DNA from 3 places in the Luteibacter flocculans genome. Region 3 is predicted to be linked to each of the others. Evidence: predicted binding sites of a transcription regulator. Region 3 holds the regulator's gene; each other region holds the start of a gene.
What was found. The regulator FliA, encoded in region 3, starts transcription of late flagellar genes. The targets are predictions, from matches to a motif close to TAAAGTTTNNCNNNCNNNGGCCGATAA.
Positions count from the first base shown of each region.

Region 1: IM816_RS08020 (GGDEF domain-containing protein) is a predicted target of FliA. The motif match lies at 3,413-3,439, and genes of this name have one in related genera.
Region 2: IM816_RS10530 (methyl-accepting chemotaxis protein) is a predicted target of FliA. The motif match lies at 3,659-3,685, and genes of this name have one in related genera.

Region 1 covers NZ_CP063231.1:1,882,135-1,887,516, forward strand. The annotation lists gene IM816_RS08000 (class I SAM-dependent methyltransferase) at 1-258, shown strand, start outside; gene IM816_RS08005 (pseudouridine synthase) at 255-971, shown strand; gene sodC (superoxide dismutase [Cu-Zn] SodC) at 1,059-1,586, shown strand; gene IM816_RS08015 (alpha-ketoglutarate-dependent dioxygenase AlkB family protein) at 1,594-2,211, shown strand; gene IM816_RS08020 (GGDEF domain-containing protein) at 2,208-3,278, opposite strand; gene IM816_RS08025 (CorA family divalent cation transporter) at 3,525-4,484, opposite strand; gene IM816_RS08030 (GNAT family N-acetyltransferase) at 4,670-4,960, shown strand; gene IM816_RS08035 (S9 family peptidase) at 5,049-5,382, shown strand, end outside.
Region 2 covers NZ_CP063231.1:2,478,586-2,483,967, forward strand. The annotation lists gene IM816_RS10515 (hypothetical protein) at 82-648, opposite strand; gene IM816_RS10520 (ABC transporter transmembrane domain-containing protein) at 701-1,246, opposite strand; gene IM816_RS10525 (hypothetical protein) at 1,331-1,612, shown strand; gene IM816_RS10530 (methyl-accepting chemotaxis protein) at 1,819-3,522, opposite strand; gene IM816_RS10535 (beta-glucosidase family protein) at 3,878-5,382, opposite strand, start outside.
Region 3 covers NZ_CP063231.1:3,087,725-3,093,106, reverse strand. The annotation lists gene IM816_RS13320 (P-loop NTPase) at 9-884, shown strand; gene IM816_RS13315 (RNA polymerase sigma factor FliA) at 881-1,612, shown strand; gene cheY (chemotaxis response regulator CheY) at 1,672-2,073, shown strand; gene IM816_RS13305 (protein phosphatase CheZ) at 2,083-2,724, shown strand; gene IM816_RS13300 (chemotaxis protein CheA) at 2,732-4,795, shown strand; gene IM816_RS13295 (flagellar motor protein) at 4,797-5,382, shown strand, end outside.

The DNA.
Region 1 (5,382 bases), 1.2 Mb from region 3:
ACGCATGGCATCGACGAAGGCTATGACGCCATCGTCAGCAACCCGCCGTTCCACCAGGGCCGGGCGGACGATCCTACGCTGGGTCGTGCCTTCATCGCCGCGGCCGCGCGCGGGCTTGCCGCGCAGGGCTCGTTCTGGATGGTCGCCAATCGCCACCTTGCCTACGAGGCCACGTTGGACGCCTGCTTCGCGAGCGTCCGCACGGTGGTCGAGCAGGGCGGCTTCAAGGTCTTCGAAGCAAGGAATCCCCGCCGATGAAACTCGTGCGCCTGTTGGCGAATCTTGGCTACGGCAGCCGCAAGCAGGTCGCGGCCATGTTCCGCGAGGGCCTCGTGACGGATGCCTCCGGTGAGGTGCTCTACGCCGACGACAAGGTCGATCATGCCGAGATACGTTTCGAGGGCGAGCCGCTCGATCCGCCGCAGGGCATGCTGCTGATGTTGCATAAGCCGGTTGGCTATACCTGCTCGCGCAAGGACGTCGGTCGCCTTGTCTACGACCTGCTGCCGCCGCGGTTCGCGTTGCGCAATCCGGTGCTTTCCACGGTCGGCCGGCTGGATCGCGACACCTCGGGGCTGCTCCTGTTCACCGACGACGGGCAGTTGCTGCATCGGATCATCTCGCCCAAGGCAGCGTTGGCGAAGGTCTACGAGGCCACGCTGGCCGAGGATCTGCGCGGAGACGAGGGCGACCAGTTCGCCTCGGGCACGTTGATGCTCGAAGGCGAGTCCGACCCGCTCGAACCGGCAACGTTGGAGGTGCTGGCACCGCGCCGTGCGCGCCTGACGTTGACCGAAGGTCGCTACCACCAGGCGCGCCGTATGTTCGCCGCCGTGGGCAATCACGTGGTGACGCTGGAGCGCGTCGCGCTTGGCGGACTCACGCTCGAAGGCCTGCCGTCGGGCGAATGGCGCTTGCTGGACACCGCCGACGTCGCTCGTCTCTTCGGCACGGCCACTTCTGTCGCGTGAGCCGGCGCCTCGGGCATGGGGCTCTGGACGCTTCCTGCACGGCGGGTGCAGTATCGAAAGGTTCCCTCGACCCAAGGAGTGCGTACGATGAAACATCTCGCCCTGGCCGTGGCCGGTCTTCTCGGCTGCGCGGCCGCGCAGGCCGCCGATAAGAGTGTGACGGTACCCATGCATCTCGTAACGGCTGACGGTGCGGGTGCATCCGTCGGCAAGGTCACCGTGACGGAAACCGCGGGCGGCCTCGTCTTCACCCCCGAACTGAAGGGCTTGCCGCCCGGCGAGCACGGCTTCCACCTGCACGAGAAACCCAGTTGCGATCCGGGTGAGAAGGACGGCAAGAAGGGGGCGGCGCTCGCGGCTGGCGGTCATTACGACCCGGGCCACACCGGCAAGCACGAAGGGCCCGACGCGTCCGGCCACGAAGGCGATCTGCCGAAGATCACGGTCGCTGCCGACGGCACTGATACGACCGCCGTCACGGCGCCGCGTCTGAAGACGCTCGCCACGCTCAAGGGCCACGCGCTCATGATTCACGCTGGCGGCGACAACTACGCCGACGAGCCTCAGCCGCTCGGTGGCGGCGGGGCGCGGATCGCCTGCGGCGTCGTCAAGTAAGGATCCGATGTCTCAGGGCGGCTTGTTCGCTTCCGAACCGCTCGTGCTCGTCGATGACGAACACGGGCGGTTCGTCTATATGCCGGGCGCTGTGGCGCCCGAGCGTGCGAGCGCCTGGTTTGCCAGTCTGCTTGCGGATATCCCGTGGGAGGCACAGCGTCGCGCCATGTACGGCCGCGAGGTGGACGTGCCGCGGCTTACGCAGCACTACGCGCTCGACGATCCGTCGCTGCCGCGTGTGCTCGGCGAGGCGGGGCGCGCGATCGTCGACGTCACGGGTATCCCGTTCACCACGGTCGGCCTCAATCTCTATCGGGACGGCCGGGACAGCGTCGCGCCGCACAACGACCATCTTGAGGAGCTGACCGAAGGCGCGCCGATCGCGCTGCTGTCGCTTGGCGCGACGCGGCGCATGACGCTGCGCGAGCGCGGCGGCAGGAAGCGCAACTTCGATATCGACCTCGAGGCTGGCAGCGTGCTCACGATGAGCTACGCCACGCAGCATCACTACGACCACGGCATACCGAAAGTGCGCGCCGAAGTCGGACCGCGAATCAGCCTGGCGTTCCGGGTGCGGCCGGCAGGGAAGGCGCCCGGCCGACGTTACGCGCCCCAAGCCCGCTAGAACAGGTCGATGCTGCCCAGGGCGACTGGGGCGAGTTCGCCACGCGCAGAAAGCGCTTCGTATCCGTGCACGCTGTTGCGGCCGTTCTGCTTGGCGAAGTAGAGCGCCTTGTCCGCGCGATCGAGCACGATCTCGGGATAGTCGTTCTCGCTGATCCTCGCATAGCCGATGCTGACGGTCACGTGGTCTACCTGCGGGAACGCGTGTTCCGCGACGAGCTGGCGGAAGCGATCCAGCACGGCCCTCGCCGCACTTTCGTCCGGCGCCGCCAGCAGGATCACGAACTCCTCGCCGCCAAAGCGGAACAGTACGTCGCCCTGGCGGAAGCTCGCGCGCATCTGCTGGGCGAGCATCAGGATCACCTCGTCGCCGTAGACATGGCCGTAGGTGTCGTTGATCCGCTTGAAATGGTCGATGTCGAGAATGGCGAGAAACAGCTGCGCCTGGGTCTCGGGGGCATGCCGCTGTTCGGCGCGTCCCGGGGCGGGCCGGCTGCGCTGGCGGTGCAGCTTGAGCAGCCGCTGCAGTCGCTGTTCGAAACTCCGGCGGTTGTACAGGCCGGTGAGCTTGTCGCGCTCGCTTTCGTTGAGCAGGGCGATGTAGTTGCCATAGATGCGCGCGAAACCTTCGACCATCGAGCGCACTTCGTCGAGCGGTTCCTCGGCCTCGAGCATCAGGGCGCCGATGGCTGCGTGCTCGCGTTGGATCGGAATCACCAGGCGATTGACGCCGTGCTCCGTGACGTCACTGATCGCCTCGGAGGTTTCCAGTGCGCAGACGATGGTGTCGATCGCATCGCCGTCGCGGTCGGGATCGACGGCCTCCACGACGAAGCCGCCCTCGGGACCGGGCTTGCGCGAGCAGACGACAATGGAGTCCACCGGATGCGAGGGGTCTTCTCCGCACTTGCACAGGGTGACGCTGTTGACGGCCACCAACTCGGCCAGCGACAGCACCATGCTGTGGTCCAACGCGTCGATATCGCGGTGGTGGGTGAATTCCGCCACGGACGCGAGCAGGCGCGACTCGGGCAGGACGCCGGCAAGAGCGTGCCAGGCGGCTTTCATGGCCGCAGTTTCCGAGCGACCCATCGATCGCTATATGCACGCATGGCTGGCACCGACGACTCCTCCCCCGAGCGGGGCACGCAGGGCGCCCCTTTAGTCTTGATTACCGCGGGCCGACCGACCCGTTGGGGTGAGTGACGGCAGGCTGGCCGATAACTTTAGCGTATGAAGACCTTGAATGTCTCAAAAGGTGAATCAGCGCACGTTTTCAGGTCTTCACAATAATGAAAGGCTGAGGTAAGCCGGTCAGTCGCCATCGAGCCAGCCCCTCCATTTGAAGAACAGCACCGGCAACACGATGCTGATCAGGATGGCGGCGAGTGCGATGGCGTAACCGTGCGGCCAGGTCAGTTCGGGCATGTCCTTGAAATTCATGCCCCAGATGCCGGCGAGGATCACCGGGGGGATCGTCGCGACCGACGTCACCGTCAGCACCTTCATGACATGGTTCTGGTCCGTGCTGATGAAGCCAAGGCTTGCGTCGAGCAGGAACTGCAGCTTGTTGGTGAGCTGGTCGTCGAACTCGTCCAACGTGCGCAGATCGTGCTCCACCACGCGCAGGCGCACGGCGACGTCATCGGACATCCAGTCCGGCTGCTTGGCGCGAAGGAAGGACACGATCCGCTGCACGCCGAGCATCGACGAGCGATTGCGCGCCTGCTCGCCTTCGAGCCGCCCCACTTCGAGCATGCAGTTGCGCAGGGCCGGCGTGCCGAGGCGTTCGGGCGTAAAGATGCGATCCGACAGCTTCTTGAGGTCGGCCGAGACGTCTTCCATGCGCTTCGCGGCGACATTCACGACCGCTTCGATCAACGTGGCGAGCGCATCGGCGCTGGATTCCCAGCGATGTTCGGCGCAACTGTCGTTGGCGAGTTGGAAGGCGGGCGAATCCGCAAAGCGCAAGGTCAGCAGTATGTGGTTCGTCACCACGATGCCGACCGGCGTCGGTTGGTGGGCGCGGGTCGTGTCGGCGAAGTAGGGAATCGAGAGATACATCGCGTCGTCGTCGGTGCGGATGCGGCTCGACAGCGCCAGGCTCGTCAGGTCGCTGCGCTCTGGCACGCGCAGGCCGGTGCTCTCACCAGCACAGCGGCGTTCGTCTTCGGTGGGGTCCAGCAGGTCGATCCAGAGGGGGGCATCCGGCTTGCCCATGCCCGGTGTCCATTGGGTCGGGTGGGGCTTACCGTGTTCGTGGATGATCAGCACGTGCGGAGTGTCCTTGGGCGGCGGAAAGTACCGCCACGGCCGGCGGCGCGGGCAGTGTACGCTTCCGCTGTCGCCGGCACGTGCAAGGGTGTCGCGTCATCTCGGTGGTGCATGCGCAAGAACTCGCGCATGCTTGCAAGCGATGTATCCGTCAGGCCCCCACTCACTCCCTTCGGAGAACACGCATGAGCGACAACGCCAAGCCGCTGGACATCGTCCACGACAGCAAGAACGAAGTTTTCCAGGTCGTCGTGGACGGCCACACCTGCGAGCTGGCCTACCAGCTTCGCGGCAACGTGATGACGATCACCCATACCGGCGTGCCGTCGCCCGTCGGCGGTCGCGGCATTGCGAACCTGCTCACTCGCTTCGCCGTGCAGGCTGCCGAGGCCCAGGGCTGGAAGATCGTGCCGGCGTGTTCGTATGCGAAGGTCTGGTTCGAGCGCAACCCGGAATACGGTCGTCTGCTGGCCTGATCGCCCGGACCCCGCACGCGGCACGCGCCTACACAGAGTGTTCATGTGCGTGTAAGGTTTTGCCTTTCCCACGATCACAAGGCCAACCATGCGTACGAAGTGGATCGCCGCTGCCGTCGCGCTCGCCTGCGCGGGCGCTGCCCATGCCGACACCTCGAAGTCGGCGGACGATCCGCGCATCGCCGCGATCCTCGATGCGCTCGGCAAGGTTCGCACCATCGAATCGGTATCGCTGTCGCCCGATGCGCGGCATCTTGCCTGGACGGTGAAGACCGCCGGCAAGACCGTGCTCGAGGTCGCCGATGCCGATGGCCGCAACGCCCATCGGGTCACGGCGACGAAGGGATGCAGCGAGACGTCGGCCCTGTGGGCACCCGATTCCCGGCACCTGGCTTTCCTTTCCGACTGCGCGGGCAAGACGA
Region 2 (5,382 bases), 610 kb from region 3:
GGATGCTTGGGCGACTGAATACTGCGCCCCCAAAGGCAGCGGCCAACTGTTACAGCATAGACGGCATGAGCCCGTCCAGCCTCACCGCTGTGCCGAAGTCACGTCCCCACACCGGTCCAACTCGATGATGCTGCCGTCCGCTCCGCCGTAGGTCATCCCCTCTAACGCAACGGCGTCTCCCAAATGCAAAGCGCCGTTCGCCAGGCTCAGCACTATCTCGTCCCCGCCGATCGTTTTGATGGTTACCGGGTGCGATGCGTCAACGATCTGCCGAGCGCCCACTTGGCCCATCGGGAAGTAGGACGCGAGCGTCACCTTGTTTCCGCTTTTCAGAATCGTCAGGTCACCTTTGACTGCATGATTGAGCACGTAGCTTCGGGCCTCCTCGACGTGGGAAAGGTGCGTCATTCGGCTGTGCTGTTCGGGTGTACAGCGTGAGTCACGTGCCACAAGAAAGGTGGTTGTGCCTTGCCCAAAGTCTGCCGATGTCAGGCCACTCATCCTGAATACCTCCGCAAAGCCGGCCGTTCGATCGCCGGTCCGAATCATGTCAAACACCGACGGTGGCATGGGTGCATTGGCATGGCAGACCGCCGTAACACCGAGCACCATTCCGAAGACCACTAGAGAATTCATTTTACTCAGCATGTCCGTTCGCCCTAGAGTTGAAAAAAAGGAGCGGAAAGCCGCCCCTTTTCGGTTAACGCGTTCCGCCACCGGAATGGTAGTTGTCGAGGAAGACTTGTTGGTATGTCCGACCGGCGCCTTGGTTAAACAACCGGATGGTCTGATTACCCCTCACCGACTCCATGAATGCTGTTTGTTGCTTCGCATTGACGACGATTTGACTGAGATTGGCTTCTTTGAGCGTGGCGAAATAAAGGCAACGAAGAATGCCGTAAACGACCACCCCGCAGGCGATAATCAAGGCCAGCTTTACGCTATAGAAAAAGAGCAAGGCAAGGGTAATGGCTGCCATCAGACCATCAATCAGGCCGCACACGAATTGCGTGGTCAATGTTTCCGGCCCTGAGTGTGGATCAGTCAAATGGATGATGTTTTTATACGACTCGAAGAACTTGGCGAGCGCGTCTGCATCCTCGGTCCATCCAACAGTGGCAAGTCGACGCTTGCCGATGCGATCGGCCGCGTTCGCCAGTTGCCGGTGATACACCTGGATCAGCTCCACCATCTTCCTGGAACCGCGTGGCAGCCCCGTCCGAACGACGAGTTCCAGCAGCTTCACGACCAAGCCATTGCTTCTGAGCGATGGGTCATCGATGGCAATTACTCCGCGTGCTTGCCGGAGCGACTGGCTCGATCGACCGGATTGGTGCTGCTGGATGTTTCCACGCTCACCAGTCTTGGCCGTTACTTGCGACGGGCGCGCGGTGACCGGGCACGGATCGGCGGTTTGCCTGGAGCGAGCGACAACGTCACGCTGTCGATGCTGCACCATATCGCCATCGTCTCGCCGCGTAACCGGAAGAGATATCGTGTGCTCTTCGATTCCGCAGACGTGCCCAAGGTGTTTCTTGGTTCGGTCAATGCCATTGCACGTGCATACGCGGACTGGCAACTTGTTTTGCATGACGCGCCGCGCGCGGGCTAGCAACAGGACAGTAGGAACACGGCAGCAGCCGTCAAGCAATGTGGTAATCCGCTGCCTTTGAATCAATGCACCGGCTGCAAAGCATGACGCCCGGCCAAGGGCCGGGCGTCTGCATATTCACTTAGCGATCGCAGCTGCCGTGAGCTTCTCCGCTTCGACGTGGGGCGATGTGTCGCTCCACGTCGGGCTACCCAAAGCCAATCCCCTCAGAACTCGCGCCACTGCCCCGAGGCGAGAGCGGGCTGGGCCGAGGGCGCCATCGCCATCAGCGGCTCGCGGGGCACAGACACCGGAGCTGCCTTCACGGGCTGCGGCGACGGCTTCGACGACGCACGGGCTGCGGCAGCCGCCGAGTCCGCGAGTTTGAAGAAGGCCACCTGACGCGTCAGTTCCTGGGCAAGCTCCAGTGCCTGGCGGCTGGCGGCGCTGGCTTCTTCTACCAACGCAGCGTTCTGCTGGGTCACGTCGTCGAGGGAGGCTACGGCGACGTTGACCTGCTCGACACCTGCCGACTGTTCCTGCGACGCGGCCGAGATTTCGCTGACGATGTCGGCGACCTTGGTCGCGCTGTTGCCGATGGTAACCAGCGCCTGCCCGGTGCGATTGACCAGATCCGAGCCGGTGCTCACCCGCTGCACCGTGGTACCGATCAGGCTCTTGATGTCCTTGGCGGCGGCCGCGCTGCGCTGCGCGAGGTTGCGGACCTCGGCGGCCACGACCGCAAAGCCGCGACCCTGCTCACCCGCACGCGCCGCTTCCACGGCCGCGTTCAAGGCCAGCAGGTTGGTCTGGAAGGCGATTTCGTCGATCAACACAGCGATCTCGCCAATGTTCCGGCTGGCCTCGGAGATCTGCTTCATCGCTTCCACGGCCTCGTCGGCTACCGCGCCACCGTTCTTGGCGTCGGTGCGCAGGCCCTGGGAGATCTGCTGGGCAAGCGCCGCACCCGATGCATTCTGTTTGACCGCGGACGACATCTCTTCCATCGATGCCGCGGTTTCCTCCAGCGAGGACGCCTGCTCCTGGGTGCGGTTGGAAAGATCGTCGTTACCCGCCGAGATATCGCGTGCTGCGTGCTCAACCTGCACCGCGTTCTCGCGCACCGCGCCGACGATGCGAGCGAGATTCTCGTCCATGGCGTGGAGCGCATTGAGCATGCGTCCCAGGTCGTCGTTGCGCGTGACCGACACCGACTCGCCCAGGTGACCCGCTGCGATGCGTGCCGTCACGGCCGAGGCATGTTCCAGCGGTGCGAGGATACTGCGCACGAGCGCGGTCGCCACGCCGAGGATCGCAAGCAGGGCGAGCAGACCGCCGCCCAGGAGGATACCGTCGGTACGCGCACGCGTCGTGGCGGCCTGAGCCGAACGCTCGTCAAGTAGCGCCGTCTCGGCACCGACGAACTTTCCCAGCAGTTCACGCATCTCGTCCATCCGGGCCTTGCCCTTGCCCTCGCGCTCGTACGCCAGTGCTTCCGCGCTCGATCCGCTGTTCTCCGGCTGCTTCTTCTGCAGGGCGACGACCGGATCGATCGCATCGGTCGTCCAACTGCGATAGACCGCATCGATATCCGCGAGGCGTTTCTGCTGCTCAGCATTGTCGATCGTGAGTTGGCGCAGCTTGGAAAGGGCATCCGCATAGGCGGCCTGTCCCGCAATCATCGGCGCCAGCGAGGCCTCCTTGCCCGTGATCAGGTAGCCGCGCTCACCGGTTTCGATGTTGACCAGGGCGCCCAGGAGCGTTCCCTCTACCCGCAGCACCTCGTTCGAGTGCAGGTCCATGCGGGTGCTCCGCTCCATGGTCTGCAGTGCAGCGTAGACGAGTCCGACGAGCACGATTACTACCATGGCGATGGCGGCGAAACCGCCGAAGATCAGCTTGTTGCGTGAAGCCAGTTTGATGAATTGCATGGTGCCTCCTGGGCAGAGAAGGCGCGAGCTGCCGCCGTTTTCAGGAGCGGGCGCTTTTGCCGAAATGCCGGGAAGCACGGGTCGTGATGACCGTAGGATCACCTGAGGACGGATGTACTGACCGGTTACCTACACATTTTCGGCAAATTCAGTCAAAACTTGAGTTCGGCGAATAATGTCCCCCTCTTCGGCTATTTATGCTGCAAGACGCAGACAACGAAGGTTGGGCAGTTGTAGACCGACCATGGAACGCGCCGGGTCGAAAAGCCGACAGCGGACGTGGGAACCGATAACCGCGCCATCCGTTGACCTCAGCGGGAGGCGACCCACGCCACCTCCCGCTGAGCCCCGCCCCTTATTGCTTGCTACGGCGGGTTGGCTCCACCACCGGCAGGCTGTCTTTCACCGACAACAACTGATCCCGCGGCAGGGTGATGCTGGCCGTCCCGGCAATGGCATCCGACGCACCGCCCACGGAGACCGTATAGCTGCCGCGGTCGATACGCCACGTATTGACCGACGTATCGAACCAGGCGAAAGCACGTGCGTTCAACGGCACCGTGACCTGACGGGTTTCGCCCGGATTCAAGGTAACGCGCGCGAAGCCCTTCAGTTCCTTCTTCGGGCGGGAAACAGGCGGCGCGTCCTCGCCCACATAAACCTGCGCCACCTCGGTACCTTCGCGCTGGCTCGTGTTGGTGATCGTGAACTGAGCCCGGGCCACGATCTGGCGGTCGTCCAGATAGGGCACGTTCCCGAAAGTCACATGCACCGGGCCGTAGGTAAACGTGGAGTACGACAACCCGTGACCGAACGCGAATTCAGGAGTAATGCCCTTTGCCTCGAAGCCGCGATACCCATTGAGCAGGCCCTCGGAATAAACGATTTCCTTGTTCGCCGTGCTGTTCTGCGGGAACGGGTAGTTGGCGTACGTCGGATTGTCCTTCTCGTCGCGCTCGATCGTGATCGGCAGCTTGCCCGAAGGATTCACCTTGCCGAACAGGATTTCACCGATCGCCGCACCGCCCTCCTCGCCCGCGTACCAGGGATAAAGCACGCTGGCCACCTTATCGACCCAAGCCCGCATGCTGACACCGCCTCCCGCATGCATCACGACCGTGGTGCGAGGGTTCGCCGCGGCAACGTTGGCGATCAACTCGTCCTGGGCCTCGGGGAGGATGAACGGTCGATCGAAACCCTCGCCTTCGTATTCGGAACCCAGACCACCCACGACGACAACGGCATCGTACTGGCCCAGATCCGTCGTCGGGACGAGCGACGCCCAACTGAACTGCACACCCTGAAATCCGCCCAGCGTGCCGAAGTAGTTTGGCTTGCGCTCGTACTGGATGCTCACGTCGTAGGTTTGGCCCGCCTGAAGGCGAATCGTGCCGTACGAGGGGATGGTCGGTGGAATCGACGGCGTGATGACGGTGCCTGCGCCGTTGTTGACGATCTCCTGCCCGTCGATCTGGACGCGCACTGCACCGTCGGCCCTCACCTTGAAGACATGATCGCCCGTCGTGGTCGGAGTGATCTTTCCAGACCAAACGGCCGCATCCGGCATGGCGCTACCGAACGGTGAGCCGCCGTTGTTCCAGTCGAGATTGATCAGACGGTCGTCGCGGGTGACAGTCTGGCCGTTCGAGGAATACGCACCGGTGAAGCCACCCACGCTCGGAGTCAATCCAGGATCGAGGGACATCCGGTCGATGTAATCGACCTGACTGCCCTGGGGTGCAGCCGCGCGAATGCCGTCGATGTCATTGACGTATTCATTCGGGTTGATGTTGGCGCTGCCAAACCCGGACGGCGGTGCTGTGACCGAGCGGTAACCGATGACCGCCACCTTCAGCGGAT
Region 3 (5,382 bases):
CTTACTTCATGAGCACACACGTCGATTCCACCCAGGCCGCCGGGCTCCACTGGCTCGCCGATCGCCGCCCCACCCGCAGCATCGCGATTGCCGGCGGCAAGGGCGGCGTGGGCAAGACCACGGTGGCGGTCAACCTCGGCATGGCGCTCGCGATGGGCGGCCGTGACGTCCTTCTACTCGACGCCGATCTCGCCATGGCGAACGTCGACGTCCTGCTCGGCCTGCAGCCGACCCGGCACCTGGGTCACATGCTGGAAGGGGAGTGCGGCATCGAAGACCTCATCCTGCAGGCCGCACACGGCCTCAAGGTGATCCCCGCCACGTCGGGCGCGCGTCGCATGGCGCAGCTGCCGAACATCGAACACGCGGCGGTGATCCGGGCATTCGACGAATACCCGCTGGCGCCGGAGTACCTGATCGTCGACACGGCGGCGGGCATCTCGGACAGCGTCTCCATGTTCGCTGCGGCCTCGGACGAGGTGGTGGTGGTGGTCTGCGACGAGCCGGCCTCGCTCACCGACGCCTACGCGCTCATCAAGGTCATGAGCCGCGAGTTCGCGGTTAACCGCTTCCGCATCGTGGCGAACATGGTTCGCCACGCCCAGGAGGGGCGCCAGCTCTTCGAGAAACTGTCCCGGGTGACCAATCGTTTTCTCGATGTTTCCTTGGATTTCATGGGCATGGTTCCGCACGACGAGTACCTGCGCCAGGCGATCCGCCGCCAGTCGGCGGTGGTCGATGCCTGGCCCAGCAGCCGGTCGGCGGTCGGATTCAAGAATTTGGCCAGGTCGGTCGATACATGGGGTGAACCCGAACCCCGTGCACAGGGCCGTATTGGCTTCTTCGCCGAACGGTCCCATCAGGGGGGGGGGCTACCACTGTGAGCGTTGCGACCGAATACCTTGAGATCACGCGCATCCCAGCGGATGAACTGGTAAAGACCCACGCGCCGCTGGTGCGCCGAATCGCCTATCACCTGATGGGCCGGCTGCCGCCAAGCGTGGATGCAAACGACCTGATGCAGGCCGGAATGATCGGACTGCTTGAGGCCGCAAGAAATTACTCGCCGACTCGCGCGGCCAGCTTCGAAACCTATGCGGGTATCCGCATACGTGGCGCCATGCTGGACGAACTGCGCAAGACGGATTGGACTCCGCGCTCCGTCCACCGGAAGTTGCGCGAGGTCGCGGAGGTGACGAGGCAGATCGAAAACGAGACGGGTGGCGACGCCGAAGACGCGGAAGTGATGAAGCGGCTGGGCATCGACGCCATGGAATACAACCAGATCCTGGCGGACGCGGCGAGCGCGCGGTTGTTGAGCCTGACGGCGCCCGAAGGCGACGAAGGCGCGGCGATCGACGTGGTCGACCCGGACGCGGCCGGTCCGGAAGGTACGTTCGAGCAGGAAGGCCTGCGTGGCGCACTGGCGCAGTCCATCGACGGATTGCCCGAGCGCGAGAAGCTGGTCATGTCGCTGTACTACGACGAAGAACTCAACCTGAAGGAAATCGGTGCGGTGTTGGGAGTGAGCGAATCGCGGGTATGCCAGATCCATGGCCAGGCCCTGATTCGACTCCGCGCACGCATGTCGGGCTGGAAAGACAAGCAGTGACGGCACCCGTAGTGACGTCGCCGAAAAAGAACACGCGGTAGCAAGGCGGAGAGAACGTTTTGGACAAGAACATGAAGATTCTCGTGGTGGACGATTTTTCCACCATGCGACGCATCGTCAGGAATCTGCTGGTGGAGCTTGGCTTCACCAACACCCTGATCCAGGAAGCCGAAGACGGTAATGCCGCGCTGGCGATGCTGCGCGCGCAGCCGTTCGACCTGGTGGTCACGGACTGGAACATGCCGAACATGACCGGCATCGACCTGCTCCGCGCCATTCGCGCCGACGCCGCCCTGAAAGCCATGCCCGTGCTGATGGTGACGGCGGAGAACAACCGCGATCAGATCATCGCGGCTGCACAGAGCGGCGTGAACGGCTACGTCGTCAAGCCCTTCACGGCGGTCACGCTGAAGGAAAAACTCGACAAGATCTTCGAACGACTCGCCGCGGCCGCGGGCTAAGGAACGACCATGAACACCGTGATTTCCCCTGGCCACGACGTGGCGCCCGAACTGCGCGAGCTGCTGGATGCGAACGATCCCGCCTCGGTCGAGGAGGCCCTCGATCGCCTCCTGCGCAGCCGTGAACAGCACCTCTTCATGGCGCTGGGCCACTTGGCCCGCGACCTGCACGAATCCGCGCGCCGGCTTGCCGCCGACATCTCGCACGATGGTGTGCCGGGCAACATGAGCGATGCGCGCAAGCACCTGCGCGACGTGCTCGAGATGAGTGCCCAGGCTGCCCATCGCACCCTCGATTTCAGCGAAAAGCTGCGCCCGCAGGCACAGGCGCTCGCCCGCCAGGCCGACGAGGTGCTGGTGCTCGATCACGCCGACCCCGCCTTCGCCACCAGCGCCACGGCGCTTGCCGTGCGCGTGGGCGACTTCGCCCAGAGCTGCGACATCGGCTTTGGCGAAATGGTCGAGGCGCAGTCCTGGCAGGATCTCTCCGGCCAGCGCGTGGCGCAGGTCGAAGCGTTCATGGCCAAGGTGGAATCGTCGCTGGTGGAGCTGGTGCGCCTGACCGGCACGCTGGCCGGTGGTGCCGCGCCTGCTGCCGAAAAGGTCAGTCAGGACGAAGTGGACCGCCTGCTCAGCGAATTCGGCTTCTGAGCGCCCTATGAGCGTGGAGCTGGACAACGAGCTGCTCAACGTCTTTTTGATCGAGGCGCGCGAGCTGCTGGAAAGCCTGGGCGAACAACTCGTGGACCTCGAGTCCTCGCCCGGCGACGTCGACCTGTTGAATGCGGTGTTCCGCGCGTTCCACACGGTGAAGGGCGGTGCAGGCTTTCTTGGCCTGAACCCGATGGTGGAGCTGTGCCATCGCGCCGAAGATCTGCTCAATGAAGCCCGCAACGGCGCGATCGTGCTCAATGCCGGTTTCATGGACGCGCTGCTGGAATCGCTCGATCTGCTCAACGACATGATGCGGGCCGCCGATGGTGGCCTGCCAATTGAAGCTGCGCCGCGCTCGTTGCTCGACCGCCTGCTCATTCCCGGCCGCGCTGCCACAGCCCCTCCGGTGGCCCTGGCGCCACCCACCGCCGCGCCAGTCAGTGCGGCGCCCACTTCGCGCGCCTACGATCCCATCGAAGACGAATTCGAGGCGATGCTCGACGCGGCGCGCAATGAGCGCGAGCCTACTCCGGCATCGTCTGGCCCGATCTCCGACGACGAATTCGAAGCGCTGCTGGATTCCCTCTACGGCACCGGTGCTCCCGGTGCCGAAGGCGCTGCGAGCTCGCCGAACCCGGCACCGGCACCCGCCGCTCCTGCCGCACCTGCTGCGACGACTGCCGATCCGAACGCGATCAGCGACGACGAATTCGAAGCCTTGCTCGATAGTCTGCACGGTACCGCGGCACCGGGTGTCGTCCCAGGTGCTGCCGTGATTGCTGCTGCGCCGGCACCCGCACCCGCACCCGCTCCGCCGCCGACACCCGCGGAACCGGCACCCGCCGCTCCCGCGGCGCGCGCCGCAGCGCCGACGGAAAAGCGCACCGCGTCCACTGCCGACACCACGGTGCGCGTCGATACGCATCGTCTCGACGGGCTGGTGGATGCCGCGGGCGAACTCGTCCTCGTGCGTAACCGCCTCACCAATCTTGCGCCGCGCGGCACGAACGACCCGATGGAGCGTGCCATCGGCGAACTCGAGCGCGTGGCCGAAGACCTGCAGAACGCCGTGCTGCGCATGCGTATGCAGCCGGTCGGCAAACTGTTTTCGCGCTTCCCGCGCATCGTCCGCGATCTGGCTCGCCAGCTCGGCAAGGACATCGAACTGGTGACCGAGGGCGAAGAGACCGACATCGATCGTACGGTGGTCGAGGCCCTCGCCGATCCGCTGGTCCACCTGCTGCGCAATGCGGTGGATCACGGCATCGAGATGCCCGACGTCCGCGCTGCCGAGGGCAAGCCACGCAACGGTACCGTGCGCCTCGCTGCGGGTCAGTTCGGCGACCGCATCGTCATCACCGTGACCGACGACGGCAAGGGCATGGACCCCGAAGTGCTTCGTCGCAAGGCGGTAGAAAAAGGGCTGATGGATGCGGAGCAGGCGGCGCGTCTCGACGAGCGCGAATGCTACGAGATCGTGTTCCGTCCCGGCTTCTCCACGGCCAGTCAGGTCTCCGACATCTCCGGTCGCGGCGTCGGTATGGACGTCGTCAAGACCAAGATAGTGGAACTCGGCGGCACGTTGTCCATCGATTCGCGCGTGGGTCACGGCAGCACGGTGCGTCTCTCCGTTCCGCTTACCCTCGCCATCCTGCGCGTCCTCATGGTGCGCGTCGGCCATCGGCTGCTGTCGTTGCCGCTTTCCAATGTGGCGGAAGTCTTCGAGCTGGCTCCCGGGCAAATCCAGGAACTCGACGGCCGTGTCGTTGCTGCGCATCGGCAGCGCGCCCTCCCGCTCGTCGATCTCGGTCGCTGGGCGGGCGCGGCGGGGAAGGGCGGCCACGTGGTCGTGGTGCAGATCGGGCATCAGACGCTCGGCTGCCTCGTCGATGAAGTGCTCGGCCGCGAGGACGTCATGGCCAAGCCGCTGGGTCCGTTCCTCAAGGACGTGCCGGGTATCGCCGGCGCCACCATCACGGGCGATGGCCGTATCTCGCTGGTGCTCGACCTCTCCGGTCTTGCCGATGACAGTGGGCAGGTGCTGCCCTCGCTGAGGATGGCTGTCTGACATGGATCTCGTGAGCGTCGTCGGTACGATCCTGGCCTTCGTGGTCATCATCGTGGGTACCATCCTCAAGGGCTCGAGCCTCGACGCCCTGTGGAATCCCGCCGCCTTCGTCATCGTTTTCCTCGGTACGTTCGCGGCACTGCTGGTGCAGACGCCCGGAGCGGTCCTCAAACGCGCCTGGAGCATGCTGCCCTGGGTATATCGGCCACCGGATATCGAATCGGAAAACCTCGTCAGCCGCATCGTCGGCTGGAGCGAGATTTCGCGTCGCACGGGCCTTCTTGGCCTCGAGCCTTCGATCGAGCGCGAGACCGACCCCTTCATCCGCAAGGGTCTGCAACTGCTCGTGGACGGCACGGAGCCGGATGCGATGCGTTCGGTGCTGGAAGTGGAAGTGCTCGCGCGCGAGCACACCGACATCGAGGCGGCCAAGGTCTACGAGAATGCGGGCGCCTATTCCCCCACGATGGGTATCATCGGTGCAGTCATGGGTCTCATGTCCGTGATGCAGAACCTCGCCGAACCGAGCAAGCTGGGCCACGGCATCGCCGCGGCCTTCGTGGCCACGATCTACGGTATCGGCCTTG